One region of the Microbacterium sp. WHRI 7836 genome, then DNA from elsewhere that is predicted to be linked to it. Evidence: predicted binding sites of a transcription regulator. Region 1 holds the regulator's gene; each other region holds the start of a gene.
The links. The regulator LexA, encoded in region 1, represses DNA repair genes until DNA is damaged. The targets are predictions, from matches to a motif close to TCGAACANNTGTTCGA.

Region 2: ABRP18_RS02770 (HNH endonuclease signature motif containing protein) is a predicted target of LexA. The motif match lies at 4,530-4,545, and genes of this name have one in related genera.
Region 3: ABRP18_RS16060 (DUF222 domain-containing protein) is a predicted target of LexA. The motif match lies at 6,106-6,121, and genes of this name have one in related genera.
Region 4: recA (recombinase RecA) is a predicted target of LexA. The motif match lies at 5,560-5,575, and genes of this name have one in related genera.

The regions. Positions count from the first base shown of each region.
Region 1 covers NZ_CP168171.1:1,316,653-1,324,581, reverse strand. Annotated here, with positions in the region: gene priA (bifunctional 1-(5-phosphoribosyl)-5-((5-phosphoribosylamino)methylideneamino)imidazole-4-carboxamide isomerase/phosphoribosylanthranilate isomerase PriA) at 1-350, opposite strand, end outside; gene hisH (imidazole glycerol phosphate synthase subunit HisH) at 454-1,089, opposite strand; gene hisB (imidazoleglycerol-phosphate dehydratase HisB) at 1,086-1,703, opposite strand; gene ABRP18_RS06270 (histidinol-phosphate transaminase) at 1,700-2,785, opposite strand; gene ABRP18_RS06265 (LysM peptidoglycan-binding domain-containing protein) at 2,867-3,235, opposite strand; gene lexA (transcriptional repressor LexA) at 3,526-4,212, shown strand; gene ABRP18_RS06255 (prolyl oligopeptidase family serine peptidase) at 4,294-6,174, shown strand; gene smpB (SsrA-binding protein SmpB) at 6,196-6,672, opposite strand; gene ftsX (permease-like cell division protein FtsX) at 6,736-7,650, opposite strand; gene ftsE (cell division ATP-binding protein FtsE) at 7,647-7,929, opposite strand, start outside.
Region 2 covers NZ_CP168171.1:577,162-585,090, forward strand. Annotated here, with positions in the region: gene ABRP18_RS02750 (Rv2578c family radical SAM protein) at 1-848, opposite strand, end outside; gene ABRP18_RS02755 (M15 family metallopeptidase) at 923-1,852, shown strand; gene ABRP18_RS02760 (acyl-CoA dehydrogenase family protein) at 2,005-3,168, shown strand; gene ABRP18_RS02765 (serine hydrolase domain-containing protein) at 3,280-4,377, shown strand; gene ABRP18_RS02770 (HNH endonuclease signature motif containing protein) at 4,576-5,958, shown strand; gene ABRP18_RS02775 (ECF transporter S component) at 6,162-6,842, opposite strand; gene ABRP18_RS02780 (siderophore-interacting protein) at 6,839-7,714, opposite strand; gene ABRP18_RS02785 (energy-coupling factor transporter transmembrane component T) at 7,726-7,929, opposite strand, start outside.
Region 3 covers NZ_CP168171.1:3,306,629-3,314,557, reverse strand. Annotated here, with positions in the region: gene hemQ (hydrogen peroxide-dependent heme synthase) at 1-391, shown strand, start outside; gene hemC (hydroxymethylbilane synthase) at 396-1,391, shown strand; gene ABRP18_RS16075 (uroporphyrinogen-III synthase) at 1,388-2,185, shown strand; gene hemB (porphobilinogen synthase) at 2,182-3,159, shown strand; gene ABRP18_RS16065 (glutamate-1-semialdehyde 2,1-aminomutase) at 3,182-4,504, shown strand; gene ABRP18_RS16060 (DUF222 domain-containing protein) at 4,596-6,095, opposite strand; gene ABRP18_RS16055 (hypothetical protein) at 6,229-6,678, shown strand; gene ABRP18_RS16050 (ATP-binding cassette domain-containing protein) at 6,782-7,929, opposite strand, start outside.
Region 4 covers NZ_CP168171.1:2,073,286-2,081,214, reverse strand. Annotated here, with positions in the region: gene ABRP18_RS09995 (ribonuclease J) at 1-377, shown strand, start outside; gene ABRP18_RS09990 (GNAT family N-acetyltransferase) at 450-944, shown strand; gene ABRP18_RS09985 (DNA translocase FtsK) at 1,019-3,754, shown strand; gene pgsA (CDP-diacylglycerol--glycerol-3-phosphate 3-phosphatidyltransferase) at 3,754-4,329, shown strand; gene ABRP18_RS09975 (CinA family protein) at 4,326-4,811, shown strand; gene ABRP18_RS09970 (helix-turn-helix domain-containing protein) at 4,953-5,261, shown strand; gene ABRP18_RS09965 (DUF3046 domain-containing protein) at 5,280-5,504, shown strand; gene recA (recombinase RecA) at 5,772-6,821, shown strand; gene ABRP18_RS09955 (regulatory protein RecX) at 7,253-7,702, shown strand; gene miaB (tRNA (N6-isopentenyl adenosine(37)-C2)-methylthiotransferase MiaB) at 7,752-7,929, shown strand, end outside.

The sequences.
Region 1 (7,929 bases):
TTCTCCAGCGCCGCCGTGCCCAGGTTGATCCGCGTCGCGCCGCTCTCCAGAGCCGCCTCCAGCGTCGCGTCGTCGCGGATACCACCCGAAAGCTCGATGTTCACGCCCTTGAACTGCTTGATGACCTTGCGCAGGATCGGCGCGTTGCTGCCCCGACCGAAGGCCGCGTCGAGGTCGACCAGGTGGATCCAGGAGGCGCCCTGCGACACCCACTCCCCTGCGGCGTCCAACGGGTCGCCATAGCTGGTCTCGGTTCCGGCCTCGCCCTGAGTCAGTCGGACGGCCTTGCCCCCGGCGACATCGACCGCGGGAAGGAGCGTGAGCGAGGGGGACTGCGCGAAGTCGTTCATGGGGTCCTTGGATCGGGAAGCTCTTCGGCCCGGTGCGGGCACGAGAACCGAGGGTAGTCCGCCGGGCGGCGGGGAACAAAACGGGTGACGTCGGCGGGCGTCGTCAGAGACTCTCGACCCAGTTGCGCAGCAGCTGGATACCTGCTTCGCCGGACTTCTCCGGGTGGAACTGCGTCGCCGACAGCGGGCCGTTCTCCACGGCGGCGAGGAAGGGATCGCCGTAGGTCGTCCAGGTCAGGACGGGTTCCGGGAACGGCGGAATGACATCGAGCTGCCAGGACTGGGCGGCGTAGGAGTGCACGAAGTAGAAGCGCTCCTGCTCGATGCCGCGGAAGAGCATGCTGTCGGAACCGGGCGCGACGGTGTTCCAGCCCATGTGCGGAAGCACCGGCGCGTTGAGCTCGGTGACGGCTCCGGGCCACTCTCCGAGCCCTGCGGTGTCACGCCCACGCTCGACGCCGTGCTCGAACAGCACCTGCATCCCGACGCAGATGCCGAGGACGGGACGGCCACCGGCCAGACGGCGGTCGATGATCTCGTCGCCTCCGTGCGCACGCAGGGCATCGCGAACCGCCTGGAACGCGCCGACGCCGGGAACGACCAGGCCGTCCGCCTCGAGGGCGGTGGTGCGGTCACGGGTCAGCACGGCGTCGGCACCGGCAGCCACGAGAGCCTTGACGGCCGAGTGGACGTTGCCCGACTCGTAGTCGAACACCGCGACGCGAGGAGCCGAGGTCACAGCGCGCCTTTGGTGGACGGAATGCCGTCGACGAGCGGATCCAGCGCCTTGGCCTGACGGAACGCACGCGCGAACGCCTTGTACTCCGCTTCCGCGATGTGGTGCGGGTCTCGGCCGCCGAGCACACGCACGTGCACCGTGAGAGCGGCATTGAACGTGATGGCTTCGAAGGAGTGGCGGACGAGCGCCCCTGTGAAGTGTCCGCCGATCAGGTGGTGCTCGAACCCCTCGGGCTCCCCCGTGTGCACGAGGTACGGGCGGCCCGAGATGTCGACCACGGCCTGCGCGAGCGCCTCGTCGAGGGGGACGAGGGCGTCTCCGTACCGGGAGATGCCGGACTTGTCGCCGAGGGCTTCGAGGATCGCCTGTCCGAGCACGATCGAGACGTCTTCCACGGTGTGGTGTGCGTCGATGTGGGTGTCACCGGAAGCGCGCACGGTGAGGTCGGTCAGCGAGTGCTTCGCGAACGCCGTGAGCATGTGGTCGAAGAAGGGCACCGAGGTGTCGATGTGGCTCACGCCGGTCCCGTCGAGGTTCAGCTCGAGCTCGACGGTGGACTCCGACGTGCGGCGCACACGGCTCGCGGTGCGCGGGGTCGGTGCGGAAGTGCTCATGAAGCCGATCCTATCGAGGCAAGAGCATCAAGGAACCCGGTGGTCTCGGCCTCGGTGCCCGCGCTCACCCTCAGGTGTCCTGGGATGCCGACATCGCGTACCAGCACCCCCTGGTCGTACAGCTGCTGCCAGGTGGCCTTCGGGTCGGAGACTCCACCGAACAGCACGAAGTTCGACCAGGATTCGTGCGGCTGGTAACCCAGCGCCTCGAGAGTCGCCGTGATGCGGTCGCGCTGCTCGACGATCTCCTCGACCATGCCGAGCATGACGTCGGCATTGCGCAGCGCCGCGATGGCCGCCGCCTGGGTGAGTGCGCTCAGGTGGTACGGCAGACGCACCAACCGCAGCGCGTCGATGAACGCCGGGTCGGCCGCGAGATACCCGACACGGGCTCCGGCGAACGCGAAGGCCTTGCTCATCGTGCGCGAGACGGCCAGACGCGGCCGCCCCTCGAGCAGCGTCAGTGCGGAGACCGCGTCATGCGGCGCGAACTCCTGGTAGGCCTCGTCGACGATCACTATGCCCCTGGCAGCCTCATACACCGCTTCGATGACGTCGAGTCCGAGCGGCGTGCCGGTGGGGTTGTTGGGAGAGCAGAGGATGACCACGTCCGGCTCGGCGGCCCGCACCTGCTCGGCCGCCTCCTCCGGAGTGATGGTGTAGTCGGGCTGACGCGTACCGGCGATCCACCGCGCACCGGTGCCCTGCGCGATGAGCGGGTACATCGAATAGGTCGGCGCGAACCCGAAAGCCGTGCGACGAGGGCCTCCGAAGGCCTGCAGGATGTGCTGGAGCACCTCATTGGACCCGTTGCCCGCCCAGATCTGCTCGGGGACGAGACCGTGGCCCAGGTACTCCGCGAAAGACTCGCGAAGCGTGGTGAACTCACGATCCGGGTAGCGGTTGACATCACGGATCGCGACGGCGATGTCATCGAGGATGTCGCTCGCCACCGCATCGGGGATCGGATGCGTGTTCTCATTCACGTTGAGCGCGATGGGAAGCGGCGCCTGTGGAGCACCGTATGGCTTCAATCCGCGGAGATCGTCACGTAGCGGGAGATCGTTGAGGGAGAGGGTCACCCTTCCCATGCTAGGCGGCGCTTGAGGTTGATGACGCAAAGTCGCCGCCCCAGGAACTCCTCGTCTGAGCCCTCCGCCGGATCAGCGCGCGTACTGAGCCGGGATCGCCAGAGTCTGCCCGATCTGCAGCTCCCCGCCGCGCAACAGGTTCATCCGGCTGATGTCGCCGATCACATCGCGCGGGTCGGCGTCGGGCGCGACGCCGGTGGCGATGGACCAGAGCGTGTCACCGGGCATGACGGTGACGGTCTCGACGCCGGCGGGTGCGGTGTCGGCACCCGACGCGACCGCGCTGCCGCCGCTGAGCGCCGCGAACGCGATGCCGGCGGCGAGGGGCACCGACGCCAGGGCGAGCAGTACAGCGCGACCACGCGTCGTCAGCCGGAGTCTCGTCGAAGGACGGGGCGATGCCGGGATGACTGCTGCGGTGCTGAAGCCGATGCTGCTCATGTGGTGCTCCTTAGCCTGTCCCGGAGCGGTGAGGCTGCCGGGGAAGTTGGCGTAGCGTTCGCATTCACGACTCGGCCGGGAGCCGGGAATGCGAAGCTACGTACCGAAGATATCTTCGAGTTCGAACATTTGTCAAGTATTCTTCGAAACCACACCGGGGAAAGAGGCCGACACGCTCGAACAGATCTTCCAGATCGGCCCGATTCTCGGATACGGTTTCGATAAGGACACCCCACCACGGGCCTCCGACATTCGAAGAGGGACGTCGGATCACGCACTGAAGGAGCACCATGAGCGAGAACTCTGCCGCCGAGTCGGAGGCACCGCGCACGCGCCGCCGGAAGAGCCTCAGCCCGAAGCAGATGGCGATCCTCGAGGTCATCCAGAACTCGATCGCGAACCACGGCTATCCGCCGAGCATGCGCGAGATCGGAGACGCCGTCGGTCTCAAGTCCCTCTCCAGCGTCACCCATCAACTCGGACAGCTCGAGCTGAGTGGCTACCTGCGCCGCGACCCGGGGAAGACCAGGGCGATGGAGGTGCTCATCGATCTGCCGGGCGCCAGCACCGAGAACCCGGCCGACGTCGCGACTCCCGTAGGCGACGCCGCGCTCGTCCCCCTGGTGGGACGGATCGCCGCCGGCGTGCCGATCACCGCGGATCAGCAGGTCGAGGAGATCTTCCCGCTCCCCCGTCAGTTGGTGGGCAAGGGCGACCTGTTCATGCTCAAGGTCTCCGGCGAGTCGATGATCGACGCCGCCATCTGCGACGGCGACTGGGTCGTGGTCCGCTCCCAGAACAGCGCGGAGAACGGCGAGATCGTCGCGGCGATGCTCGATGGCGAGGCGACGGTCAAGGTGCTGCGCCGCCGGGACGGCCACACCTGGCTCCTCCCCCGCAACTCGGCATTCGAACCCATCCTCGGCGACGAGTCCGTCGTCCTCGGCAAGGTCGTGGCGGTGCTCCGCGCCGTCTGACCCTCGATCCGGTCAGCGCGGACAGTGGTCGGGCCCACGGCGTGGCCGCACACGCGGTGCGACGCCGCATAGGCTCGAGACATGTCGTCGTCCCCTTACGGTTCCTGGTCATCCCCGTTCTCCGCCGCCTCGGTCGCCGCGTCTTCACCGCGCATCGACGGCGCCCGTTTCGTCGGCTCGGAGATCTGGTGGGGCGAGTCGGTGCCGGCCCAGAAGGGCCGCGTGACGGTGCGGAGCTCCTCCGGAGCCGAGATCCTCCCCTCCCCCTGGAGCGCACGCTCACGTGTGCACGAGTACGGCGGGGGTGCGTGGACGGCGGACGAGCACGGCACGCTCTACTTCGTCGACGCGAACGACCAGCGGGTTCGTCGTCTGAGCGTGGGAGGCGAGCCCGTTGCTCTCACCCCTCCCGGACCCTCCCACGGCGGCCTGCGTGTGCAGTCCGGTCGACTGCTGGCCGTGCGCGAAGACCTCTCCCGCACGCCGCATCTCCGAGCGATCGTCGAGATCCCGCTCGACGGCTCCGCAGCCGAGGATGCGTCCGCGATCACGGTGATCGTGCAGGGCGATGGCTTCTTCGCCCACCCCGCGCTCTCCCCAGACGGCACCCGCGCCGCGTGGGTCGCGTGGGACAGCGGCCGCATGCCGTGGGAGGACGCGCACGTGCAGGTCGCCGAGGTCGGTGAGGATACTCCGCGCACGATCCCCTCACGGGCGGCGCTGCAGCCGGAGTGGCTGAGCGACTCGGAGCTGCTCTTCGCCGATGATCCGGGTGGGCGCTGGGCCCTGCAGCGCATCTCCCTGGACGGTGTGGTCCCGGTCGGCACCGCACGGCAGGTCTCACCCTCGGACGCCGACACGGGCTATGGACTCTGGGTCCTCGGCAACCGCTGGTATCAGCTGCTCGACGACGGCCGTGTCGTCGCCGTCCGGACGAACGGGCGCGACGAGGTCGTGGTGATCGATACCGATGATGCTGCCGACGACCGCGTCGACGTCATCTCGTTCCCCGGAGACGGCCATGTGAGCGTCGACGATGTCGACGGCACCCGCGTGCTCCTCTCCGGCAACGGTTCGCGTGCGAACGCCGGGCTGTGGTGCGTCGACGTCGTATCGGGTGCCACCGTGGCGGTGCGCGGCGGCGAACCGGTCGATCCGCAGTGGATGCCCGCTGCGATGCCGATCGAGATCCAGGGCCCGCACGGAGAGGTGCACGCGTTCGCGTACCCGCCGGCGAACCCGCACGCGACGGCTCCCGATCGCGAGCTCCCGCCCTACATCGTCCTGGTGCACGGGGGGCCGACGGCGCACGTCACCGGGGCGGCGTCCGAGGCGATCGCGTTCTACACGAGCCGCGGCATCGGCGTGCTCGACGTGAACTACGGAGGATCCACGGGGTACGGCCGCTCATACCGTGAACGTCTCGACGGCCAGTGGGGCATCGTCGATGTCGACGACGTGATCGCCGCGGCCCGCGGTCTGGCGGACGCGGGCCTGGCCGACCCCGACCGGATCGCGATCCGCGGCGGGTCGGCCGGCGGCTGGACCGTGCTGTCGGCGCTGGTGCGGGGCGGAGCCTTCGCTGCCGGGATCAGCCGCTACGGGGTCGCCGATCTGCGCATGCTCGTCGCGGAGACCCACGATTTCGAGGCGTCGTACATCGACGGTCTGGTCGGTCCCCTCCCCGAGCACGAGCACCTGTACGTGGAGCGTTCACCGCTCACGCACGCCGACCGGATCGACGCGCCCGTGCTGCTGCTGCAGGGCGGCGAGGATCGCGTGGTTCCGCCCTCGCAGTCCGAGGCGATCCGAGACGCGCTCGCGGCACGCGGAGTCGACCACGAGTATGTGCTGTACCCCGCCGAGGGGCACGGATTCCGCAGCGCCGACACGATCGTCGACGCCCTCGAGCGCGAGCTGACGTTCCTCGGCCGTGTGTTCGGCTTCGAGCCGCGTCTGTGAGGACGACTTCCCCCGCGAGGGTCACTCCCCCACGCGGTTGCGCAGACGCATGGCGCGGTCGGCTTCGCGGGTGTCCTGACGCTCACGCAGGGTCTGTCGCTTGTCGTACTCGCGCTTACCTTTGGCGAGGGCGATCTCGACCTTGGCGCGACCGTCGGAGAAGTACAGCTTCAGCGGGATGAGGGTGTATCCCCCTGCCGAGACGGCGTGGGCGATCTTCGCGATCTCCTCACGGTGCAGCAGCAGCTTGCGGATGCGCTTGGCCGAATGGTTCGTCCAATGCCCCTGCGAGTACTCCGGGATGTGCACTGAGTCGAGGAAGACCTCGTTCCCCTTGACGAACGCGTAGCCGTCGCTGAGGTTGGCTCGTCCCTGACGCAGCGACTTGACCTCGGTGCCGGTGAGCACCATCCCCGCCTCGTACGACTTCTCGATGGCGTAGTCGTGACGTGCGCGACGATTGGTCGCGACGACCTTCTCTCCGCGTTCCCTGGGCATGATGCTCTCCTGTTGCCGTGATGAGCCCGATCGATCGATCGGACCGAGCAGCCTTTCAGGCTATCAGGTGCGCAGCCAGCGTCGGATCGCGAAGCCCGCGGACAGGGCGGCGAGGATCACTCCGATGCCGATCAGCACCGGGACGACCAGTGCCGCGTCCTGCATCGTGACCCACGTCGTGATGAACGGCACCCTTCCCCGCAGATAGCCGTTGACGCCGAAGTGCACGCCTGCGACGACCGCAGCGCTGGCCAGGGCCGACCCCAGGAAGGCCGCGAACACGCCCTCCAGCACGAACGGGGTCTGGATGAAGCGGTTGGACGCTCCGACGAGGCGCATGATGCCGATCTCCTTGCGCCTCGCATACGCGGACAGGCGGATCGTCGTGCCGATCAGGAGAGTCGCGGCGATGAGCATGAGCACGGCGATCCCGACCGCGATGTACGTCGCGACGGTCAAAGCGGAGAACAGGGGCTCCAGGTACTGCAGCTGATCCTTCACCTGCTCGACCCCAGCCTGTCCGCTGAAGGCTTCGGCGAGCACCTGGGACTGGCCGGGATCCTTCATGGTCACGAAGAACACTTCGAAGGCCTGGTCGGGAGTGAGCACGCTCGCCTGGTCCGCGCCGAGCTGGTCGACGAGTTTGGCGTAGGTCTCTTCCTTGGTGTCGAAGGTCATCGAGCTGATGAGCGGTTTGAGCGCGTCGCCCTCGAGCTGCGCACGCACGGCTGCGACCTGCTCCTCGCTCGCCGCACCGTCGAGACACGTCTCGGATTCCGACACGGCCGAGCACATGTACACAGCCACCTGGGCGCGCTCGGCCCAGTAGCCGCGCATGACGCCGATCTGCCCCTGCATGAGGATCGCGGCGCCCACGAAGGTCAGGGACACGAAGGTGACCAGCACGACGGAGATCACCATCGAGATGTTCCGCCGGAGTCCGACGAGGGCTTCGGTCAGGATGAGTCCGATTCTCATGAGGTCGGGCCCACTTCCTCGTCGTCCTCGTCGGAGAGACCGAGGCGATCCGCGACACCGAGTTCGGCGACGTCGACCGTCGGCAGGACGATCGGATGCGTTCGCGGGCGTGCCGCCGGAGCGGGTTCGACGGCCGAAGGCGGCTCGACCACCGCGGGAGGTTCGACGGCAGCGGGAGGCTCGACCACGGCGGGGGGCTCGACGACGTTCGCAGCTGCGCCCTCCTGCACCGCGGGCTGCGGCTCCGGCGCTTCGACCGTGCGCGGGGCGGGCGGAACC
Region 2 (7,929 bases), 740 kb from region 1:
TACGACGAGACGAGGTCGGGGCGATTCGCGTCGAGCCACTGGAAGAACCACGGCTTCACGCCGGGTCGCAGGTGCAGGGCTCCATAGATGACCGAGCGTGCACCGGCCTCTCTGATGCGCACGAGGGCGCTGTCGATCGCGGCGAGGGAGTCGGTCATATGGGGCATGATCGGCATGAGGAAGACGGTCACGGGGAAACCCGCATCCGCCAGTGCTCGCACGGTGTCGAGGCGGGCCTGCGTCGTCGGTGCCCCCGGCTCGATGGCCTTCTGCAAGTCGTCGTCGTACATCGCGATCGACATCTGCACATCGATCGGCACACGCTGCGCGGCCTTCACGAGCAGCGGGATGTCTCGACGGATCAGCGTTCCCTTCGTGAGGATGGAGATCGGGGTTCCCGATGCGGCGAGGGCCTGGATGATCCCCGGCATGAGCTTGTAGCGGCCCTCGGCGCGCTGGTACGGATCGGTGTTGGTCCCGAGGGCGACGGTCTCGTGCTCCCAGCTGCCCTTGCGCAGCTCGCGTTCGAGCACCTCGACGACATTCACCTTCACGACGATCTGCGAGTCGAAATCGGAGCCGCCGTCGAGGTCGAGGTACTCGTGCGTGCCGCGGGCGAAGCAGTAGACGCAGGCATGAGAGCATCCGCGGTACGGGTTGATAGTCCATGCGAACGGCATACGCGAGGCGCCGGGGACATGGTTCAGTGCCGACTTCGACAGCACCTCGTGGAACGTCATGCCCGCGAACTCGGGCGTGGTCACCGAGCGCAGAACGCTGGATCGGTCTTCGAGGCCGGGGAGCGCGGACGCATCCGTCTCGCCGAGTTTCTGTCCTTGCCACCGCATTCGACCATTCGAACAGATGATCGATCCTGATGCAAGCCGCTCTCATAACTATCTTCGAATGAGATGATGGACCAATGCCCTTTCTGCCGCACGCTCAGCATGCGGCGCCGCGGTCCCCGATCCGCGGACCCGCTCTCCCGATCGGCGTCGCCCTGACGGCGATCGGCATCCTCTGCTCGATCGGGTCCGGTCCGGTGCCGTCGTCCGACGCCGAGGTCATGCCCGTGCCGGTCGCGGTCATGCAGGTCCCGCCGGTCAAGGTCGCTGCGACCACGGCGGCCGACCCCTGTGCCGAGCCGTCGGTGCAGCAGGCCATCGCGAACGGCGACGATGCGGGCGCGATCGCGGGCTTCGGGGGAGGGGCGGCCTTCCGCGAGGCGGTGGTGGCGGGCAATGCCCCCTGCGTCTCGCTCAGTGACCCCGCACGCCTCTGGGTGGTGGTGAACAAGTCGCTGCCGCTGAATCCCCCCGCCTACGAGCCGGCGGACCTCGCTCAGGTGCCGCTGCAGATGACGACGCCGTCCGGACGTGTGCGCTCCGACGTGGCCGCCGCCGTCGGCCGGATGGCGGATGCGGCAGCCGCGGCCGGCGTGGGACGCATCGGGGCGAACAACGGCTACCGCTCCTATGGTCTTCAGGTGACGACCTACGGCTCGCACGTGCGTTCGCAGGGGCAGGCGGAGGCGGATGCCGGCTCGGCTCGCCCCGGTCACAGCGAGCACCAGACGGGTCTCGCCCTCGATGTGGTGGCGTGCGGTGCGGGCTGCGGCGGACTCGACGGCTTCGGCGGCACCGCCCAGAGCGACTGGGTCGCCGCTCACGCCTGGGAGTACGGATTCATCGTGCGCTACGAGCAGGTCGGCACCCCGGTCACCGGATACGCCCCGGAGCCGTGGCACCTCCGCTACGTCGGGGTCGACCTCGCGGCGGCATACCACGAGGGCGGATTCCATACGCTGGAGGAGTTCTTCGGGCTCCCCGCTGCGCCCGATTACTCGCACTGAACCGGGTGGGAAGGCCGTGGTTGCGGCATCCGACAACCGCGGAACCCAGTCTCACGTTTTATGGGATGCATTCTCACAACGTCCTGTCCCCGGCCTCCGCGGCGTCGTAGAATCTCCGGAGCAATGATGCACGACACGTTCAGGAGGACGGCATGGAACGCGACATCTATGACGAGGATCACGAGGCTTTCCGGGACCTGGTCAAGGACTTCGTCAAGCGCCACGTGACAGGCGAAGCGATCGAGCGGTGGGATGCCGCGGGCGAGATCGACCGCGCGACCATGCTGGCGGCCGGCGAGGCCGGTCTGATCGGGCTCTCCGTCCCCGAGGAATTCGGCGGCGCGGGGATGCTGCAGGACTACCGCTTCCGCACGATCGTCATGGAGGAGGTCATCGCCTCCGGTGCGGGCTCGCTGGCCGGTGCGTTCGGCATCCAGGACGACCTGGCCGTCCCCTACCTCGTGCACATGGGCACGCAGGAGCAGAAGGAGAAGTGGCTGCCCCGCATGGCCACCGGCGAGGTGCTCGGCGCCCTCGCGATGACCGACCCCGGCGCGGGCTCCGACCTGCGCGGGATCAAGACCAACGCCAAGAAGGTCGACGGCGGCTACATCCTCAACGGTGCGAAGACGTTCATCTCCTCCGGCACGACCGCCGACGTCGTGGTGACCTTCGTCAAGACCGGTGAGGGCAACCGTCCGGACGCGTTCAGCCTCCTGCTCGTCGAGAAGGGCATGGAGGGCTTCGACCAGGGGAAGAAGCTCAGCAAGATGGGCTTCCACGGCTGGGACACGGCCGAGCTCAGCTTCACGGACGTGTTCGTCCCCGACGAGAACCTCATCAGTGGCAAAGAGGGTCAGGGCTTCATCCAGCTGATGCTGAACCTGCCACTCGAGCGCCTCTCGATCGGCGTCGCCGCAGCTGCAGCCGCACAGGCCGCCCTCGACTGGACCATCGCCTACACGAAGGACCGCGAGGCGTTCGGTGAGCGCATCGCCGACTTCCAGAACACCCGCTTCCGCCTCGCCGACATGTCCGCGACCACCGATGCGATGTGGGCCTACATCGACCGCGCGCTCCGGGCCTACTCGGAGGGGAAGCTGTCCGCCGAGGATGCCGCGAAGGTGAAGTTCTGGGCGACCGAACGCGAGTGGGAGGTGCTCGACACGGGAGTGCAGCTGCACGGGGGCTACGGCTACATCATGGAGTACCCGATCGCCCGCGCGTTCACCGATGCCCGAGTGCACCGCATCTACGGCGGCACGAACGAGATCATGCGCGACCTCGTCGGGCGTCAGATCGCCGGCAAGCGCTGACGCGCCTCCCCTGAAGAGGCCCCGGATTTCGCATCCGGGGCCTCTTCTCGTCGTTGCCCTATCGCCGTCGAGGCGTGGACAGGGGTGCTGCGGCCCGGTTGAATCGACTGCATGACGACGTCGCTCGCACGGATCCTGGATGAACACGTCGCGCGAGGCACGGCGCCGGGGATCATCGGCGTGCACGGTGAACCCGGTGGGTCGTTCGAGATCGTCGCGTCCGGAGACCTGCCGGCGGATGCGATCGTGCGCATCCAGTCGATGACCAAACCGATCCTCGCGGTCGCCGCACTGCGCCTCGTGCAGGCGGGGCGCCTCCTTCTCGACGATCCCGTCGAGAAGTGGGTGCCTGAGCTCGCCGATCGTCAGGTGCTGCGCGTGCCGGATGCTCCCCTCGACGACGTCGCGCCTGCGACGACGCCCATCACTCTGCGTCATCTGCTCACCAACACCTCGGGCTACGGCGTGCAGGTCGTGTCGTCGCCGCTCGCCGAGGCGATGATCAGGAATCGGACGGTCGCGGGGCAGAAGCCGGTCGCGATGGGCGCACAGGAGTGGCTGGACGCGCTGACCGCGCTCCCGCTCGCGTTCGAGCCCGGCACCGGATGGCGCTACCACCACTCCTTCGGCATCCTCGGGATCCTGCTCTCACGAGTGGTCGACGGGTCGCTGGAGGAGCACCTTCGGCGTGACCTCTTCGGACCGCTGGGAATGGTCGACACGGGTTTCACGGTTCCCGTCGACCAGGCGCATCGGCTGCCCGCGGCATACCGGCACCAGGAGGGCCAGCTGGTCGAGATCGAGCCGGCGGCCGCAGGGTTCTCCGTCGCGCCTGCGCCGTTCGATCTCAATCACTCGGAACTCGTGTCGACGGCCGCCGACTATGCCGTGTTCGCGGGGATGCTGGCCGCCGGCGGGCGCCATCGCGGGAGTGTCGTCCTCGACCCGGAGCTGCTCGCGCTGATGCGTTCGGACCAGGTGCCGGCCGCAGCGAAGACCGCGGACAGCTTCTTCCCGGGATTCTGGGAGGGCACGGGGTGGGGATTCGGCGTCGCGGTGCAGACCGAGGGTGAGCACGTCGGCCGGTTCGGCTGGTCGGGTGGGCATGGGACGGACTTCTGGATCGACCAGGACGGCTCGTTCCGAGTCGTCCTGAGCCAGGTCGAGATGGGACCGGAGGTCATGGGATTGTTCACCGACGTGCAGTGAGGCACTCCGGCGGCTCCTGTGTCCGGGTGGCCCGGGCAGGCCGGGCGGGTCGGGCGGGTCGGGCGGGCCTGGCGGGCCTGGTGGGCCTGGTGGGCCTGGTGGGTCGGTCCGGCGAGGGTGGCTTTCGGGATACCGGTCTCACCGGCATGCGATCGAACAAATCTTCGAATCTCGGCACGATCCGCGATAAAATGAAGCATGTCCAGATTGACCGCGTTGCACGAGGCGATGTCCCGCCTCGATGAGGCGTGGTCGGATGCCGACGACTCCGGAGACCTGTCGCGCGAGCAGCTGATGGCGGTGAGCGAGTCGATCGGGGTGCTGCGGCGTCGGTTGGATGCCGTGCATGTCTCGGTGGCGGCGTGCATATCGCGTGAGTCGCGTCCAGAGCTCGGCGCGGAGAGCCTGGCGAAGCAGCAGGGCTACCGCAATCCGGCGACGCTGATCGCGGCTGCGACGGGAGTGTCGACGGGCGATGCCTCGCGCCTCGTCAAGGTGGGCGAAGCGACTGCACCCCGCAGCGACCTCCTGGGCGCCCCTCTGCCGGCGAAGTACCCGTCGGTGAGTACGGCACTCGACTCGGGTGCGCTCGGCGCCCCGGCCGCCGCGATGATCATCGCGCTCCTCGATCGCTGTCGGATCGCCGCGGGAGCGGAGCGTATCGCCGAAGGCGAGCGGGTGCTGGCGGAGAAAGCGGCGGGTTTGGCGCTCGACGATGTGCGCAAGCTCGTGGTCCGCGCGGAAGCATGGCTCGACCCGGACGGTCTGGAGCCCAGGGAGGACGAACGGCGCAACAGACGTGCGCTATCGCTGTTCGAGCGTGACGGCATGGTGCATCTGAACGCGGTGCTCGACGTCGAGACCGCGGCTCCGGTGGTCACCGCGATCCGGGGGTACGTGACCGCCGCGTTCGCCGCGCGAAAAGATGCGCCCGACGAGGGTGCGCCCGATGCGGACCGCCGGACGGTGCCGATGATCCAAGCTGATGCTCTGGCGGTGTTCTGTGCGCACGTGCTCGGGTGCGAGCAGCGGGTGCCGGTAGCGGGTGCGACGGTGATCGTGCGGATGAACCTCGACGATCTGGAAGCCGGCACGGGGTCGGCGACCCTGGATGGTGTCGATCACCCGGTCAGCGTCGGAGCTGCGCGCAGGATGGCGGCCGGTGGCGGTGTGATCCCGTGCGTTCTCGGTGGCGACAGCGAGATCCTCGAATGGGGTCGGGAGAAGCGGCTGTTCACCCGCGCACAACGGCTGGCGCTGGTGGAGCGCGACGGGGGATGCGCGATGTGCGGATTGCCGCCCGAGATGACGAAGGCCCATCACATCCGCTGGTGGAAACGAGATCACGGGCCGACCGACCTCTCCAACGGGGTACTGCTGTGCGAAACGTGTCACCACCGCATCCACGACAACGGGTGGGAGATCCGTATCGACGATGCCGGGAGTATGAGTAGGAGTGGGGGCGGGAGTAGGAGGGGGACTGGGAGCGGCGCGCGGGTGTGGTTCATTCCGCCGCGATACGTCGATCCTGCGCAGACCCCGAGGCTCGGCGGTCGCGCACGCCTCGACGTCGCTGCGTGAGGATGTCGGTCTCTGGTGGGCTGGTCTCTGGTGAGGCTGGTCTCTGGTGAGGCTGGTCTCTGGTGAGGCTGGTCTCTGGTGACGGTCGTCCGGTGGGGGGGGTCTCGGGTGAGGACGCCGCCCGACGGTGCGATGTGCTCCGTCTTACGGCACCGGTCGACCCCGCCTGAGGAGTGTGATGAGGGCGGCTGTGCTCTTGAGGCTCAGCGGCGCCCGTTGACAGCTGGCCTGCCCACTCCGGCGCTGCCTACTCCTGCCCTACCCACTCCTGCCCTGCGCAGGCGGTCGGCGATCAGGATGCCGAGGGCGGTGCCGCCGACGCAGCTGGCGATCGTCACGGCGAAGAAGGCGACCTGGGCGAAGAGAGACATGGATCCGAGATCGAACCAGGCCCACGCCGAGATCGGGTAGACGACGCCCACGACGACGGCGCCGACGTAGTGCATCCACGTTCCCCAGTAGCGCCAGAGCACGAACAGGAACGGCAGCTCCGTGAACGCCGCCCACCAGAGATTCGTCAGCACGCTGCTGAAACCGTACCCGGAGAACGGGACCATCACGAGGCCGGCGATCAGCGCGACGAGGAGTCCGACCAGCGGCTTCCGCAGCAGCCTCAGCGCGATCACGGACGGCAACAGCCACAGGCCGGCGAGGGCCATGCCGACGAAGGGCAGCGGCCCGGTCAGCAGCGTCGAGAACCAGTTCATCGGCGCGAGCAGCACCGCCCCGGCGACGCCGAGCGCGGCACAGGTCAGCAGGATGGCGGTGGGGAAGCGGAATCGTCCACCGGCGACTGACGCGCGATGTCCGGCTGCTGCTGCTGCGGGAGCATCTCCCACTGATCCCCTGGAGGCGAGGCCATCGGCTGCATCCGTTCCGCTCACGCGAGGGGCTCCGCTGCAGCGTCGCGCGCGGCCTTCGAGGCGGGGGATGAGGCGCCGATCTTCCAGTAGCCGCAGAAGCTCACGGCATTCTTGTCGACCCCGCGTGTGCCAACGAGATGCTTGCGCGCCCCTGAGGCGAGTGCCTGCTCGCCCGCCGCATACGCGTGGAACGGCGCATCCGGCAGGGCAGCGCGTGCCAGCGTCTCCAGGGCGAGCGCCCCGGGAGCGATGCCATGCGGCCGCACGATCCACACGACCTCGACGCCCGAGGGATGCGTGAACGCGAGAGCGTCGTCGTCGCTCGGCACCTCCACGATCGCGGTGCCCGTCGCAGTGGCAGGCAGCGAGGCGCAGATGGAGGAGATCGCGGGCAGGGCGGTCTCGTCGCCGACCAGCACGACCCGCTCCACCCCGCGCTGCGGGTTGAACGTGAGGCCTTCGTCGATGATCAGCACGTGCTCGCCAGGCTCGCAGGTCTCCGCCCATCGCGACGCGGGGCCGGCGGTGCCGTCCGTGGCCGAGCCGTGCAGCACGAAGTCGACGTCGATCTCGGCGCCGGCCTCCGCGGTCGCCGGACGGTACGCGCGCACGCTGTAGTTGCGCGTCACCGGACGCTCACCGTCGGGGATGCGCAGGAACTTCAGGTACCCGAACACCTTGTTCGCCTTCGCCGGCACCCGGTCGAGCCCGGCATCCCCTCCGATCGGCAGGAACAATCGGAACCACTGGTCGAACCCCATCGGCCGGAACTTCTCGATCTCGCCACCGCCGAGCGTCACCCGGATCCAGTGCGCCGAGAGCTGCTCCGTGCGCAGCACCGTCAGGTGGAGGAGTTCGGACGACTCGGGCTTGACCATCTTGCTGAACGCCATCAGGACGCCTTTCAGGGAAGCTGCCAGGGGAAGAAGACGACGAAGATGGCTGCAGAGGCCAGCAGGGTCGCGACCGTGAAGACGGTGTCTCGCGTCCGGAACGGGACCAGGTGCCGCTCGGTGCGCGTCGGATGTGCACCGAACGCCCGCGAGTCCATCGCCAACGCGACGCGCTCGGCGTGGCGGATCGCGCCGGCGAGCAGCGGCACGATGTA
Region 3 (7,929 bases), 1.8 Mb from region 1:
CGTGATGGGCGTGCATCGCGACGCCGAGTTCAACCGTTCGCATGTGCCGGGCTTCCTCCGCGGCATCGGCCCCAAGGACTGGCTCTGCCTCTACCCGTTCGTGCGCACGCCGGAGTGGTACCTCGCCCCGGAGGAGGAGCGTCGCACGATGCTCGCCGACCACGGACGCAAGGGCGCGGCATTCAAGGGCGTGCTCGCCAACACCGTCGCCTCGTTCGCGCTCGGCGACTACGAGTGGCTGCTTCCGCTCGAGGCCGATGAGCTCACCGACCTCGTCGACATGATGCGCGATCTGCGGTACACCGACGCCCGCCTGTACGTGAAGGAGGAGGTGCCCTTCTACACGGGGCGCAGGCTCCGGTTCGACGAGATCGCGGACGTCCTCCAGTAAGCGCATGAGCACTCCCATCCGTCTCGGTACCCGTCGAAGCGCGCTCGCGCAGGCGCAGTCGGGTCATGTCGCCGCGGCTCTCGAGAAGCTGTCGGGGCGCCGGGTCGAACTCGTCCCGATCACCAGCGAAGGCGACACCAACCGCGCGTCGCTCTCCGAGATCGGCGGGCAGGGCATCTTCGCGACGCGTCTTCGCGAGGCGTTGTTCGCGGGGGAGTGCGACTTCCTGGTGCATTCGCTGAAGGATCTCCCCACCGCCATCCCTGAAGGGCTCGTGATCGCGGCGACCCCGAAGCGCGAAGACCCGCGTGACGTGGTCCTGACCCGTGACGGCACCGCGTTGCACGAACTCCGCTCGGGAAGCACCGTCGGCACCGGCTCACCGCGACGCATCGCCCAGGTCCACCGGCGAGCACCCGGCGCCGAGGTCGTCGACATCCGCGGGAACGTCGATTCCCGGCTCGCCAGAGTCGTCTCCGGTGAGCTGGACGCGGTGATCCTCGCGGCAGCCGGTCTCTCGAGGCTCGACGCGAAGTCGCCGCTCCGACGCGAAGAGCTCGGTCTCGCAGAATGGCCCACCGCGCCGGGACAGGGCTCGCTCGCGGTCGAGACCCGGGCGGACGCCCCGCAGGAGCTGCTCACGGCCCTCGCCGGTCTCGACGACACCGACACGCGTCTGGCCATCACCGTCGAGCGCGCGATCCTGCAGGGCCTGGATGCCGGGTGCCAGGCACCGATGGCCGCTCACGCCGTCGTCGACGGCTCCTCGATCCGCGTCAGGACCGTCGTGTACGCCGCTGACGGGGGTCGCCGGATCGGCCTCGACGTCACGGAAGACCTGAACGGGGAGTATATTCGTCGGAACGGCAGTGGCAATGGAGCGGATGCTGCCGATGGTGCAGACCCGATGCACGCAGCGCGCGAGCTCGGGTTCACTGTTGCCCGTCGGCTGCTCGATCAAGGGGCGGCCGGCCTCGTATCCCGAGAGCAATCCTCATGACCACTTCCGAAATCAAGCAGGACCGACCGCTGGACGGCTGGCGCATCCTCGTGCCCCGTGGCGGGCCGTGGGGCGACAGCGTCGCCGCGAGCCTGCGCGCGCTGGGCGCGGTCCCCGTCGTCGCCCCGCTCATCAACTTCGCGCCGACGACCGACCAGGCGACGCTCGACTCGGCGTTGGCGCAGCTGGCCGCCGGGGAGTTCGACTGGCTGACGGTCACGAGCGCCACCACCGTCGACGTGCTCTTCGCCCACAGGGCGGTCGTGCCGCGTTCGACCAAGATCGCCGCTGTCGGCGAGACGACCGCGGCGGCTCTGCAGGCGGTCGGCTACGAGGTCACGCTGGTCCCGGAGCAGGACAACTCCGCAGAGGGGATGGCACAGCAGCTCATCGCCCTCGAGAAGGAGCCGCGCCGCATCCTCGCGCTGCGCAGCGAGATCGCGAAGCCCGTGCTCAGCCGGCTGCTCTCCGAAGCGGGCCATGATGTGCACGGTGTCGTGGCGTATCGCACGGTCGGCGTCCCGGTCACGGAGCGGATCCGCCGCGATGTGGAGAACGGTCGGATCAACGCGATCCTCATCACGAGCGGTTCGGTCGCCGAGCAGGTGCGCGAGCAGTTCCCGGAGATCCCCGACGACACCCTGCTCGCAGCTATCGGACCCCGCACCGCGAAAGACGCGCAGCGCGCCGGGCTCCCCGTTTCGGTGGTGGCCGACCGTCAGACGATCGACGCCCTGATCGAGGCCGTCTCGCACTTCACCCTTCCGCACGCGGCCGACGAGTTCGCGCCGTGAGCTTCCCCGACGTGCGACTGAGACGACTGCGGCAGTCTCGTGCAGTACGCGATCTGGTGCGCGAGACCTCGCTGCTGCCGGGGCAGCTCGTCCTCCCGCTGTTCGTGCGCGAGGGCATCACAGAGCCCGTGCAGATCGGGTCGATGCCCGGTGTCGCTCAGCATTCTCTCGATTCGCTGCGTGCGGCCGCGGTCGAGGCTGCGGAGGCGGGGGTCGGCGGCGTGATGCTGTTCGGTGTCCCCGAGGTGCGCGACGCCCTCGGCTCGGGTGCCGATGATCCGCATGGGATCCTCAACGTCGCAACCGACGCGCTGGCGGCAGAGGTCGGCGACGCGCTCGTCGTGCAGACCGATCTGTGTCTCGATGAGTTCACCGACCACGGACACTGCGGCGTGCTCGCGGCCGACGGCTCCGTCGACAACGATGCGACGCTCGAACGGTACACCGCGATGGCTCTCTCCCAGGCGCGCGCGGGGTCGCAGCTGCTCGGGCTGTCCGGCATGATGGACGGCCAGGTCGCCGTGATCCGCAAGGCGCTCGACAGCGAGGGCTTCACGGACACGCTCCTGCTGGCCTATGCGGCGAAGTACGCGAGCGCGTTCTACGGGCCCTTCCGGGAGGCAGTGGACTCTCAGCTGAAGGGCGACCGCCGCACGTACCAGCTCGATCCCGGAAACCGTCGCGAGGGTGTGCGCGAGGCAGTGGTGGACGAGGCCGAGGGTGCGGACATCGTCATGGTGAAGCCGGCGATGGCCTTCCTCGACGTGCTCCGCGAGGTGCGCGACACCGTGAGCATTCCGGTGTGGGCATATCAGGTCTCCGGCGAGTACGCGATGATCGAGGCCGCCGGTGCGAACGGCTGGATCGATCGTCGAGCAGCCGTTCTCGAGTCCCTTCTCTCCATCCGCCGCGCCGGTGCGGATGCGGTGCTCACCTACTGGGCCACCGAAGCGGCCGGCTGGCTGCGCGACTGATTCACCGAGGAGCACTCCTTTCATGAACGACCGTAACGACGACCTGTTCTCCGCTGCCCGCGCGGTCATCCCCGGTGGGGTCAACTCCCCGGTGCGTGCATACGGTTCGGTGGGCGGGACGCCGCGGTTCCTCGCTTCTGCGAAGGGGGCGAAGGTCACGGATGCCGCCGGCCGCGAGTATGTCGACCTCGTCGCGTCGTGGGGTCCTGCGCTGCTGGGGCACGCGCACCCGGAGATCGTCGCCGCGGTGCAGGAGGCCGCAGCTCGTGGCCTGTCGTTCGGCGCTCCGACGGAGGGCGAGGTCGAGCTCGCCGCGTTGATCGCCGACCGTGTGCGGTTCGGCGAGATCCGTCCTGTCGAGCGCGTGCGTCTGGTCTCCACGGGTACTGAGGCGACCATGACGGCCATTCGCCTTGCGCGGGGCGCCACGGGTCGCGACCTGTTGGTGAAGTTCGCCGGTCACTATCACGGGCATTCGGATGGCCTTCTCGCCGAAGCAGGTTCCGGCATCGCGACGCTCGCGCTTCCGGGGTCGGCAGGTGTCCCGGCACCGATCGCGGCGCAGACGCTCGTGATCGGGTACAACGATCCCGAGGCGCTGGCTGCGGTGTTCGCCGAGCACGGCCAGCGCATCGCCGCGGTCATCGTCGAAGCCTCGGCCGCGAACATGGGCGTCGTGGCCCCGCTGCCCGGTTTCAACCGTCTGGTCGCGGAGACCGCCCACGCCCACGGAGCGTTGATGATCCTCGATGAGGTGCTCACCGGATTCCGGGTGCACCCGGCAGGGTTCTGGGGTCTGCAGGCCGCTGCGGGCGAGGACTACCTGCCGGACATCTTCACGTTCGGCAAGGTCGTCGGTGGAGGCATGCCCCTGGCCGCGCTCGGTGGTCGAGCCGATGTCATGGATCTGCTCGCTCCCCTCGGGCCGGTCTACCAGGCGGGCACTCTCTCGGGGAATCCGCTCTCGGTCGCAGCGGGTCTCGCGACGCTGCGGCTCGCGACACCGGAGGTCTATGCGACGGTGGACGTCGCATCTCTTCGAGTCTCTACCGCCCTCGACGCGGCCCTCACCGACGCCGGCGTGACGCACGCGGTGGCCACCGCGGGCAACCTGTTCAACGCCTCGTTCCGGGCGTCGGCGCCGAGGGACTACGCCGAAGCTCAGGCTCAGGAGTCGTTCCGCTACGCGCCGTTCTTCCACTCGCTGCGTGAGCAGGGGGTGGCGCTTCCCCCGAGCGTCTTCGAGGCGTGGTTCCTGACCGCGGCCCACGGTGAGGACGAGCTGCAGCAGATCGAAGCCGCTCTTCCTGCCGCGGCCGCTGCGGCCGCAGCTGCTCGTCCATAACCGCGCGTTGGTGACTGTGCGTTCGTGAGGGCGCGTCCCAGGACCGCGCGTTCGTGACCGCGCGTCCGTGAGGGCTCGTTCGGGACCGCGGTCAGACGAACATGACGCGGCGCGGTGATGCGTCGGTGTAGCACCGGCCGAGCGGGCTGGTCCACTCGATGTCGCCGCCGGGGGTCTGTCTCGCTCGCCATCGGTGCTTCTCGGCGATGTCGGGATGCTTCAGCGCGTGGTGCCCGACGCAGAAGTGGCTCAGGTTGTCGATCGACGTCGCTCCGCCCTTCGCATGGTCGTGATTGTGGTCGATCTGACACCGGTGGACGGGTGTGCGGCACCCGGGAAATCGACAGTGCTGGTCTCTGGCCTGGAGGTGCCGCCGCATCGCCGCCGTCGGGGCGTAGGCGGCTGTGGCCGTCACGATGCCGGCGGGGTCGAGGAAGAGGCGGGACCAGCCGCCGTTGCGTCCGGCGAGGTCGCGGGCGATGTCGGGGTGCAGTGCACCGATGCCGTCGAGCTCGGCAGGCCGTTCGTCGATTCCGGCCAGCGTCTCGGCAGCGATCGTGACCTGGATGCGGGCGTGGATGCCCTCCAGAGCTGTGCCCGCCGCAGCAGAGGGATCCGTGGTCAGGAGCAGGTCGCTGAGCAGGTCGGTGCGGACCGCATCGATGCCTCGCTCATCGGTCGGGGCGGATGGGGCACCGAGTGACGGATCCGTCGTGAAGGTGTCTCCGTCGCCGAAGATGACGTGGGCGTCGACGCGTGCGTCGCCGGTGTCCGGTCCGCAGGGTGGCTCGCTGTCGTACGGGTGGCTGTTGAGCACAGGGTCTTCGCGATGGGAGTCGTCGGCTCGCAGGTCCTGCAGAAAGACCCGATCGGCGCCCGAGTCGAGGTCGTCCGAGGACAGCGCCGGTGTGTCATCGCCCGAAGAGGGATGGTCGCCTCGTGTGGCGATGACGTGCTGTGCGAGCCGGGTCAGTCGGTCGAGGATCGCGTGGGCGAGATGCTCCGGCAGCACGACCTGCAGCAGCGCGAGGCCGTCGTCGAGCGACCGGAGCGTGACTGACCGCTCCCCGTAGGCCCGCCGATGGCGCTCGACCACGGTCTCGCAGGCGAGGGACGACGCGACGCGGCGCACCATCGCGCGGGTGCGTGCGGGAGAATCCTGCTCCGCGACGACGAGTGCGGCAGTGTCGTACAGGGTGAGCGCCTCGGTGGCGGCCCGACCATCGCGAACGGCCTGCCGCACGATGGCGCCCTCGCGCACGATCTCCCGAACGTGTGCCGCACTGATCGCGCCGCGTCGGAACGCGTCTCTGACGACCGGGTGCTCGGCTTCGAGGAAGAGGGCGTCTGTGAAGGCGTACTCGATGCTGCCCTTCGACACGCGACCGGCCGCCGAGTACTCGGCGATCATCGAGCGGTGGATCGCCTCGCGGTGCTGCGGCTGCTCGTGGACATCTTCTTCCTGCAGCCGCAGACGATCGGCGAGCAGCGCAGACGCTTCTGCCTCGAGGATCGCGATGCGTCGGCGCTTCTCCACCCACGCGTCGAGCAGCGTCTCGCGCTGATCGATGTCGTTCGTGGAGGGAGGCATGAGTCGAGTATAGTACATATGTTCGAATAGAGGAAGGGGATGTGGATGACTGGTGCTGATCGACAAGGGATCGTTGCGTTCCTGTGAGCAACTTCCAGACAACTGGCAGGGCCACGCTGGCAGACTGGGGGACATGGTGACGTTGCTGCTGGACCAGACGCAACTGGAGGTCGTGCTCTCGCCGATCGAACGTGCCGCCACCTTCCACCGTGACAACCTCCGGATCGCGCGCGACACCATCGCCAAGGTGCAGCTGACCGAAGATGCCTGGACCTGGCTCCGCGGCGTACCGAACCCCGGCACGCACATCCCCGGCGTCCTCGCTGCCGGCAGCTGGAAGGCCGCGGGTAGCCTCGACTTCGTGCTGATCCGTCGCCGTCGTCCGAGCGTCGTGATCGATCTCGAGGGCGACGAGCAGTACCGCCGTCTGATCCTCACCACGAGCCACGGGCTCGCGCTCACGCAGGCTCTCCGACTCGACGTGTCGGATGAGCCCGCCAACGTCGAGGAGATCGTGGCGACCGCGCCTGTGCCGGTCTCGAAGGGACGCCGTCGTCCGGTCATCCGTCCTCGGCCTGCCTGACGCGAGGCGGCTCAGGCTTAAGAATCCACGGTAGACCCGCCTCTGAATGCGGAACGCCCTCCGGGCCGAGAGGCCGGAGGGCGTTCGTCGTCAGCCGAGTCGCTCAGTTGCGACCGTGTTCGTCGTGACCGTGCTCGTCGTGACGGTGTTCGTCGTGACGGTGTTCGTCGTCAGGCTCGCTCTGCTCGCCGGCACCGGCGTCGGCGGTTCCGGACTGCTCGGTGCCGTGTTCGTCAGCGCCGAACCCGTCGGGCAGGGACTCCTCGGTGGGCGACTCCTCGTTCGAGGACTCCTCCGTGGGGGCCTCCACCGTGGGGGACTCCTCAGCGCCCGGCTCCTCGGCTTCGGATGCGGCGGTGTCGCCCGCCTCTCCGGAATCCGTCGATGCGGCCAGCGGCACCGTGTCGATGACACCGGTGGATGCGACGGTCCAGTGCGCGCCCTCGTCGGAGACGCCGCCCTCGTCGGAGACGCCGCCCTCGCCGTGCTGCTCCTCGGCCGTCTGGTTCTCGGCGCTCAGCGGGTAATCCCTGGGTTCGTCCTCGTAGTAGGCGCGCGCAGCCGCCGCGAGCATGGAGCTCACCGCCGCGGAGCGCGGATCCTCGTCGTCGGCGGTGACAGCAGCGACATCGTCGGAGGAGTCGGAGTCGGAGTCGGATTCGGATTCGGATTCGGATTCGGAGTCGGATTCGGATTCGGATTCGTCAGAGGTGGACACGAGAGCGTCGTCGTCCGTGGCGCCTGCGCCGAGCTGGTCGTCGGACTCGTCGGTGTCCGTCGATTCGGGTGCGTCGTGAAGATCGGCGAAGACCTCGACACCGCTGTGGTGCTCGTTTCCGTTCGCTGGATCCGCTGCCTGATCGCCTGCTGCCTCGGCCGGTGCGGCGGAGCCGAACAGGATCTCATCGAACGATCGTTCCGGAGACTCCTCGGAGGGTGCCTGCTCGGCCTGCGCATGCTCCGCGTCGTGTTCGGCGGCAGGAGCTTCGTCCGTCGAAGCCGAGGCGTCGGACGAAGGCACGTCCGATTCGTCCGACGTGTGCTCGGAGCGGTCGCCCGTGTCCACGGATGCGGCGAGGTCGTCGACAGGGGCCTCGCCCGCAGGGGCGGCTGCGGCCTCAGCCGCCCAGGCGGCAGCGGCTGCCACCGGGATCGCGACCACGGAGTCGGCCGGAGCCGGCCCGGCCACGGCGGTCTCCGCCGCGGTGACCTCCGCTGCGGTGTCTTCGGGGGCCGTCGCAGCGAGCTGCG
Region 4 (7,929 bases), 760 kb from region 1:
TCGCGAAGGTCGCAGGTCAGCTCGATCTCGGGTTCGTGTACGTCGACGGCTCAACCGTCGGCGAGATCACGGACGCCGACCTCAAGGACCGCCGGATCCTCGGCGAGGAGGGCTTCATCTCGGTCATCGTCGTGGTGGACGCCACGACCGGGCGCATCATCTCGGGCCCGGAGATCCATGCGCGCGGCGTCGCCGAGGACGACTCCGTGTTCGATGACGTCACGCCCAAGATCGTCGCCGCGCTCAAGGAGGCGTCCGGCAATGGTGTCCGTGACACCCATGCGCTGTCGCAGGTCGTGCGACGCACGATCGGTCGCTGGGTGAATCAGCGGCTTCGTCGTCGCCCCATGATCGTGCCGCTCGTCATCGAGGCGTGACGCCGGCGCGGTCCTCTCGCACTCACGGGTAGTCGTCATGCCGACGTAACACCGTCGGCCTATGCTCGCGTCATGCACAGGGGCTTCTCGCTTCGCAGGGCGTCGCAGACGGATGCGATGTTCCTCGGCGACATGCTCGTCGAGGCGGCGAACTGGCGAGCCGGGGGAGTGCGGCCACGGCACGAGGTGCTGACCTCGACGGAGCATCGGCGCTACCTCGCGGGGTGGAAACGCATGTCAGACGACGGCCTCGTCGCGCTGGGTGACGATGACGTCGCGGTCGGTGCCGCCTGGTATCGGGTGCTTCCGCAGAACGAGCCGGGATTCGGTTTCATCGGCATCGCGGTCCCCGAGCTGATCATCGGCGTGCACCCGCTCTGGCGCGCTCGGGGTGTTGGTCGGTCCCTGCTGCGCGGCATCGTGCAGCTCGCCGGGTCCCAAGGCCATGCCAGGATCAGCTTGAGCGTGGAGCGGGACAACTTCGCGCGCAATCTGTATCGTGCGGAAGGGTTCGCCGTGGTGGGTCAGGGGTCGACGCGCGACACGATGGCTCGCGGTACGGGGTAGCGTACGCTCTCTGCGATCCGTGGAAAGCCGCGTCATTACGCGGCGATGTCGCCTGTTGGACGTAACGTGAGAGCATGGCCAGGAGTACCACGAAGACAGAGCGCGCGTCGACGAGCGCACCGTCGCGCCCCAAGCGGCAGACGGCTCCCAAGGCCACGCCCGCTCGCAAGGCCCAACCCGCTCCCAAGAAGTACATCGACGAGGCCGACAAGCCTCCCGTCGCCGTCCGTGCCTGGGTCGGGCTGGCGCACGGGGTCGGAGGACTCTTCCGCGCGTTCGGCCCTGAGACCCTCGAGAAGGACGACCGTCGCGACGGCTTCCCGTTCTTCCTCGTGCTCCTCGCCGTGCTCGGTGCGGTCAACGAGTGGTTCTTCATCGGCAACGAGGTCGCAGCGAACATCAGTGCCTACTCGGTGGGTCTCTTCGTCGGACGCGTGGCCTTCATCATGCCCGTGCTGCTCCTCCTGCTCGCCGGATGGCTGTTCCGGCACCCGTCCTCCGTCCACGACAACGGTCGTATCGGCATCGGCTTCGGCATGTTCGTCCTCGCCCTCGCGGGGATCTTCCATGTCGCAGGGCCTCGCCCGCATCCGAACCAGGGGATGCCTGCGCTCAGCGAGTCGGGCGGTCTGCTGGGCTGGCTGGTGGGGCAGCCGCTGACGTACCTCACCGACATCCCGGCGTACATCGTGCTGTCGCTGCTCGTGGCACTCAGCATCCTGATCCTCACCAAGACACCGCCGAATCGCATCGGTTCGCGCCTCGGGGACCTCTACGCCTGGATGTTCGACGCGGAGCGACCGGAGAAGCCGGCGAAGGACGCCGCAGCGATCGACGATGCGGACAAGACCGATGACCCCGACGTACTGCCGTGGTGGCGCCGGAACAAGACCGGCCGCGAAGAGGACCCGGATGAGGGCACACTCGATTCCGACGACATCACCGCGCTCCTGACCACCTCCGATCCCACGCCTGCGTACGACCAGGCAGTGGTCGTCGAGAATCCTTACGACGCGGCCACCGAGGTGCTGTCCGAGGTCAGGTCGGTCGCCGACTCGCTCGCCGAGCAGCAGACCACGGCCCTGCTTGATGACTCCTCCGAGACAGGAGAGGTGCCGGAACTACCCGGTCTCGACGGGTTCGGCACCGATGGTCCGGGCGACCGCGGCCCGCAGGCCCCCGTCACGCCATACATCCTCCCGTCTCCCGGACTCCTGGTCGAAGGCCCGCCGCCCGTCATGCGCTCAGAGGCGACCGACAAGGTGATCGAGCAGATCACCAGCGTGCTGTCGCAGTTCAAGGTCGATGCCAAGGTGACCGGCTTCTCCCGTGGACCGACGGTCACGCAGTACGAGGTCGAGGTGGGCCACGGCGTCAAGGTCGAGAAGATCCTGCAGCTGAGTAACAACTTCGCCTACGCCGTGGCCTCGAACGACGTGCGCATCCTCTCGCCGATCCCGGGCAAGAGCGCGATCGGCATCGAGATCCCGAACGCCGACAAGGAGATGGTGGCTCTCGGCGATGTGCTGCGCTCGCCCGCTGCGCAGAAGAGCACGCACCCGATGACCATCGGCGTTGGCAAAGACGTCGGCGGCAACATCGTCATCGCGAACCTCGCGAAGATGCCGCACCTCCTCGTGGCCGGCTCCACCGGTTCGGGTAAGTCGAGCTTCGTGAACTCCATGATCACGAGTCTGCTGATGCGTGCCCGCCCGTCCGACGTGCGCATGGTGCTGATCGACCCGAAGCGTGTCGAGCTGACCAGCTACGCCGGTGTCCCGCATCTGATCACGCCCATCATCACGAACCCGAAGAAGGCGGCGGAGGCGCTGCAGTGGGTCGTGAAGGAGATGGACATGCGGTACGACGATCTCGCGTCGTTCGGTTTCCGGCACATCGACGACTTCAACCGGGCTGTCCGCGCGGGCGAGGTCGAGCTCCCGGTGGGCAGCGAGCGTGTCCTGAAGCCGTACCCGTACCTTCTGGTGGTCGTCGATGAGCTCGCCGACCTCATGATGGTCGCCCCTCGCGACGTCGAGGACTCGATCGTCCGCATCACGCAGCTCGCACGTGCCTCCGGCATCCATCTCGTGCTAGCGACTCAGCGCCCGAGCGTCGACGTCGTGACGGGCCTGATCAAGGCCAACGTCCCGTCACGACTCGCCTTCGCCGTGACGAGCGTCACGGACAGCCGGGTCATCCTCGACAGCCCCGGTGCCGACAAGCTCATCGGTCAAGGTGACGCCCTGTTCTCGCCGATGGGCTCATCGAAGCCGTTCCGCCTCCAGGGCGCGTGGGTCGATGAGAAGGAGATCGACGCGGTCGTCAAGCACGTCACCCGTCAGGCACGTCCGGACTACCGTCCGGATGTGCAGGAGGCGATGGAGCCGACGAAGAAGAAGGAAGTCGACGAGGACATCGGGGATGACCTGGAGCTGCTGCTCGCAGCCGCCGAGCTCATCGTCTCCTCGCAGTTCGGATCGACGTCGATGCTCCAGCGCAAGCTCCGCGTCGGGTTCGCGAAGGCAGGTCGTCTCATGGATCTGCTCGAGTCGCGCGAGATCGTCGGCCCCTCCGAGGGGTCGAAGGCGCGAGACGTGCTGGCGACCGCCGAGCAGCTCCCGCAGGTGATGGCCAAGTTGCGCGGAGACGACGTTCCGGCACCGACATCGGCATCGGCTGCGCCTGCGGTTCCGCCCGTCCCGCCGCTCCCGCAGGCGCATGACCCGATCGCGGCTCAGTACGAGGGTCTTCCCGAGGTGGAAGCTGAGGGCGACGAAGATGCCTGGGGCTTGACGGGACGCGACTGATGGCGATCCCACGGCAGCTCCCCAACGCCATCACGGTCGCGCGCATCCCGCTGGCCGTCGTCTTCTTCGTCCTGCTCCTGCTGGGTGGCACCTATGGGTTCTCGGACCCGGGTCTCCGCTGGGCGGCCGGAGTCATCTTCATCGTCGGGATCTCGACGGACTGGGTCGACGGGTACCTCGCCCGCAAGTACGACATCGTCAGTGATTTCGGCAAGCTCTGGGATCCGATCGCCGACAAGATGCTCACCGGTGCCGGCTTCATCGGGCTCGCGATTCTGGGCGAGGTCAACTGGTGGATCGTCGCGATCATCCTCGTGCGCGAATGGGGCATCACGATCCATCGGCTCATGGTGGCCAGCGAACACGTCGTGGCCGCGGCCTGGATGGGCAAGATCAAGACCGCGTTCCAAGGGGTGGCGCTCGGGTGGGCACTCCTCCCGCTGCACGACGTCATCGGTCTCGACGCCTGGACATTGATCACGTTCATCCTCATGCTCATCGTCCTGGTCCTCACGGTGGCGAGCGGCATCGACTACGTCGTGGCGCAGGTACGCGGGTCGCGCCGGAAGTCATGAGTCAGGCGGCAGCCGAGGTCCTCGCTGCGCTGGGCCGACGAGGATGGAAGCTCGGCGTGGCCGAATCCCTGACCGGGGGCGCCCTGTGCGCCGATCTCGTCGCGGTTCCCGGAGCGTCAGCCGTTCTGCTCGGAGGCGTCGTGGCATATGCCACGCCGGTCAAGTCGTCCGTGCTGGGCGTGGATGAGGGCCTGCTGTCGAGATACGGGCCGGTGCATCCGCAGGTCGCACTGGAGATGGCAGACGGCGTCAGACGCGTCGTCGGCGTCGACGGCGAGGCTGCCGATGTGGGGGTGTCCACGACCGGGATCGCCGGACCGGTGTCTCCGGACGGGCAGCCCGTCGGCACGGTGCACATCGGCGTCGTCACCCCCGCGGCATCGCGGACCAGGGCCTTTCTCTTCGTCGGCGACCGGGAATCGATCCGGGCGCAGGCGGTGGACGCGGCACTCCAGGAGATGCTCGCCCTGCTCTCGGAATAGCAGAGCCCTGCGGCTGGTTGTCTCTGATGTGCTCACACGTAAACCACAGAGTGCAGGAGTAGATTCTGTGCACGCCAGGGGTACTAGACTGGCTGTCTCATCGGGGGAGACCTCGAGCGAACACATGGGGAGGAGGTTCCGATGATTCTTGTACGACAGGAAATCGGCGATGTGCTGAGGGACTTCCGCCTGCAGAAGGGGCGTACGCTCCGGCAGGTCGCCAGCAAGGCATCGGTCGCACTCGGCTACCTCAGCGAGGTGGAGCGCGGTCAGAAAGAGGCTTCGAGCGAGATCCTCGCCTCGGTCGCAGACGCTCTCGACGTCCCCATCTCGACGATCATGCGCGAAGTCGGTGACCGCATTTCGGTGCTCGAGGGCATTCAGGTCTTCCCTGACGTCGTTCCCGACGACCTCGTGGCGTCGGTCGAGCCTCAGCTCTCGCTGCACTGACCCCCGAATGGGGTGGTGATGCGTCGTAGCGAGTTCCTTCGCGCCGTCGAGACCGAGTTCGGGCTGAGGGCTTCCTCTCTGGTCAACGACCTCGGCCTGAGTGCCGTAGGTGGGCGTACCGCTCTCGAAGCTCTCGCCGACGGCACGCCGCCGCGAGACATCTGGCTGGCGCTGTGCGCGGAGATGGACGTTCCCGAGGACAGGCGCCACGGAGTCGGACGGCAGGAGCCGCGGCGGCGCTGACCGACGTTCCTCGTCCGCCCGCTACGGAACACGACACTCCATTTGCGGCGTGTCGTCGAAGATCCGTTCGAAGCGGGCGTAGTCTTCTGCACAAGTGGTCCAGAGCGTTTGTTCTGCACTGTATGTGAGATCGTCGCACCGATGTCGGTGGTCCCTCCTACGGTGGAAACAAGCCGAAGAGCCATTACGCCTTGTCGGAGAGTTTCTCCCAACCGGAAGAGCCGCGACAGCCTACAGGCGGCATCACGCGCGCAGAAGGAGCACATCATGCCATCACCCGCCGACCGCGAGAAGTCCCTCGAGACCGCCCTCGCTCAGATCGACCGCCAGTTCGGAAAGGGCTCGGTCATGCGGCTGGGCAGCGATGAGCGTGCCCCTGTGGCCGTCATCCCGACCGGCTCCATCGCCCTCGACGTCGCCCTCGGCGTGGGAGGACTGCCGCGTGGCCGAATCGTAGAGATCTACGGACCGGAGTCTTCGGGTAAGACGACTCTCACGCTGCACGCGATCGCCAACGCTCAGCGCGCCGGGGGAATCGCGGCGTTCATCGATGCCGAGCACGCGCTCGACCCCGACTATGCCGCGAAGCTGGGCGTCGACATCGATGCTCTCCTGGTGTCGCAGCCCGACACCGGTGAGCAGGCGCTCGAGATCGCCGACATGCTGGTGCGCTCCGGAGCCATCGACCTCATCGTCATCGACTCCGTCGCGGCGCTCGTGCCTCGTGCCGAGATCGAGGGCGAGATGGGCGACTCACACGTGGGTCTGCAGGCGCGACTCATGTCGCAGGCCCTTCGTAAGCTCACCGGTGGTCTGAACCAGACCAACACCACCATGATCTTCATCAACCAGCTGCGTGAGAAGATCGGCGTCTTCTTCGGTTCCCCCGAGACCACCGCCGGCGGTAAGGCGCTGAAGTTCTACGCCTCGGTCCGCATGGACATCCGTCGTATCGAGACGCTGAAGGACGGAACCGATGCCGTCGGAAACCGCACCAGGGTCAAGGTCGTGAAGAACAAGATGGCGCCGCCGTTCAAGCAGGCGGAGTTCGACATCCTCTACGGCGTCGGCATCTCCCGCGAAGGCAGCCTGATCGACTTCGGCGTCGAACACGCCATCGTGAAGAAGTCGGGTTCCTGGTACACCTATGACGGTGATCAGCTGGGTCAGGGCAAGGAGAACGCACGCACGTTCCTGCTCAATAACCCCGACATCGCTCTGGCTATCGAGACGCAGATCAAGCAGAAGCTCGGTATCGGCGGGCCGTCCGCTGCCCCGGCCGCTGCCGATGAGCTCGCAGAGCGTCGTCCGGCCTGATGAACGACTCGCGTGGGGGCGATCCAGACCGGATCGCCCCCATCATCCCCCTCTTCGGCGGAACAGCGAAGAAACCAGGAGCGACGCCTTCCACGCCGGTCACGCAGTACGGCGAATCAGCGACACTGCCATCATCGCGAGGCGACGGGGATGCGGTCTGGCGTACGACCTGGGACTCTCCTCCAGGCGACCCTGCTTCCATCGACACAGCCGACGATGCAGCTCACACGGGAACCCCGAGTGAGCGCCATCCGGCGCGCGGGCGCAGGGATCCCTCCGGCGCCAGGAGCTCTCATCCCTCGCGGTCGGCTCCCAGGCTCCGCGCGCTCGACGCGACGGAAGGAGACGGCGCGACTCAGCAAGAGGCGTCACACGATGAGATCCGGGTCGCGGCCGAGGAGTCGCTCCTGCGAAAGCTGCGAGCCCGGTCGTTGTCGATCTCTGAAGCCCGGCAGGTGCTGCGTGGTGCGGGCCTCGATGGCAGTGCGATCAGCGATGTGATCGAGGACTTCTGCCGTCGTGGTTACCTCGATGATGCGGCCCTGGCCGGCGTCCTCGTGAGGTCGGGAGTGGATCGAAAGGGGCAGGGGAGAGTCGCTCTGTCTCGCGCGCTCGCTCAGCGGGGGATTCCGCGTGAGGTCATCGATAGCGCGCTCGAAGAGCTTCCGGACGACGACGACGAACGCGCGCTGGAGTTCGCCCGCACCAAGGCGCGGTCGATGACTCGACTCGACCCCGACGCGGCGCTCCGTCGTCTGGTGGGACAGCTTTCTCGTCGTGGCTACAACGGAGCGGTCGCCATGAAGGCGGCGAAGGTCGCGCTGCGCGAGGCTTCATTCGGCGGAGCGACCTCAGGGGTGCGGTTCGTCGATTCCGACTAAGCAGTGAGCGCCGCTTCCGCACGGGAACGGCTCGTACAATGGGGTGATCATGACTATCCCGCGCAGCGAACCGACGATCATCGGCGCGTCGTCGGCAGCCGTCGACGTCGACGGACGACAGCGATCGTATGAAGTACGCACCTTCGGGTGCCAGATGAACGTGCACGACTCGGAGCGCCTCTCGGGCTCGTTGGAGAGCGCAGGTTACGTCAGGGCAGTCGACGGTG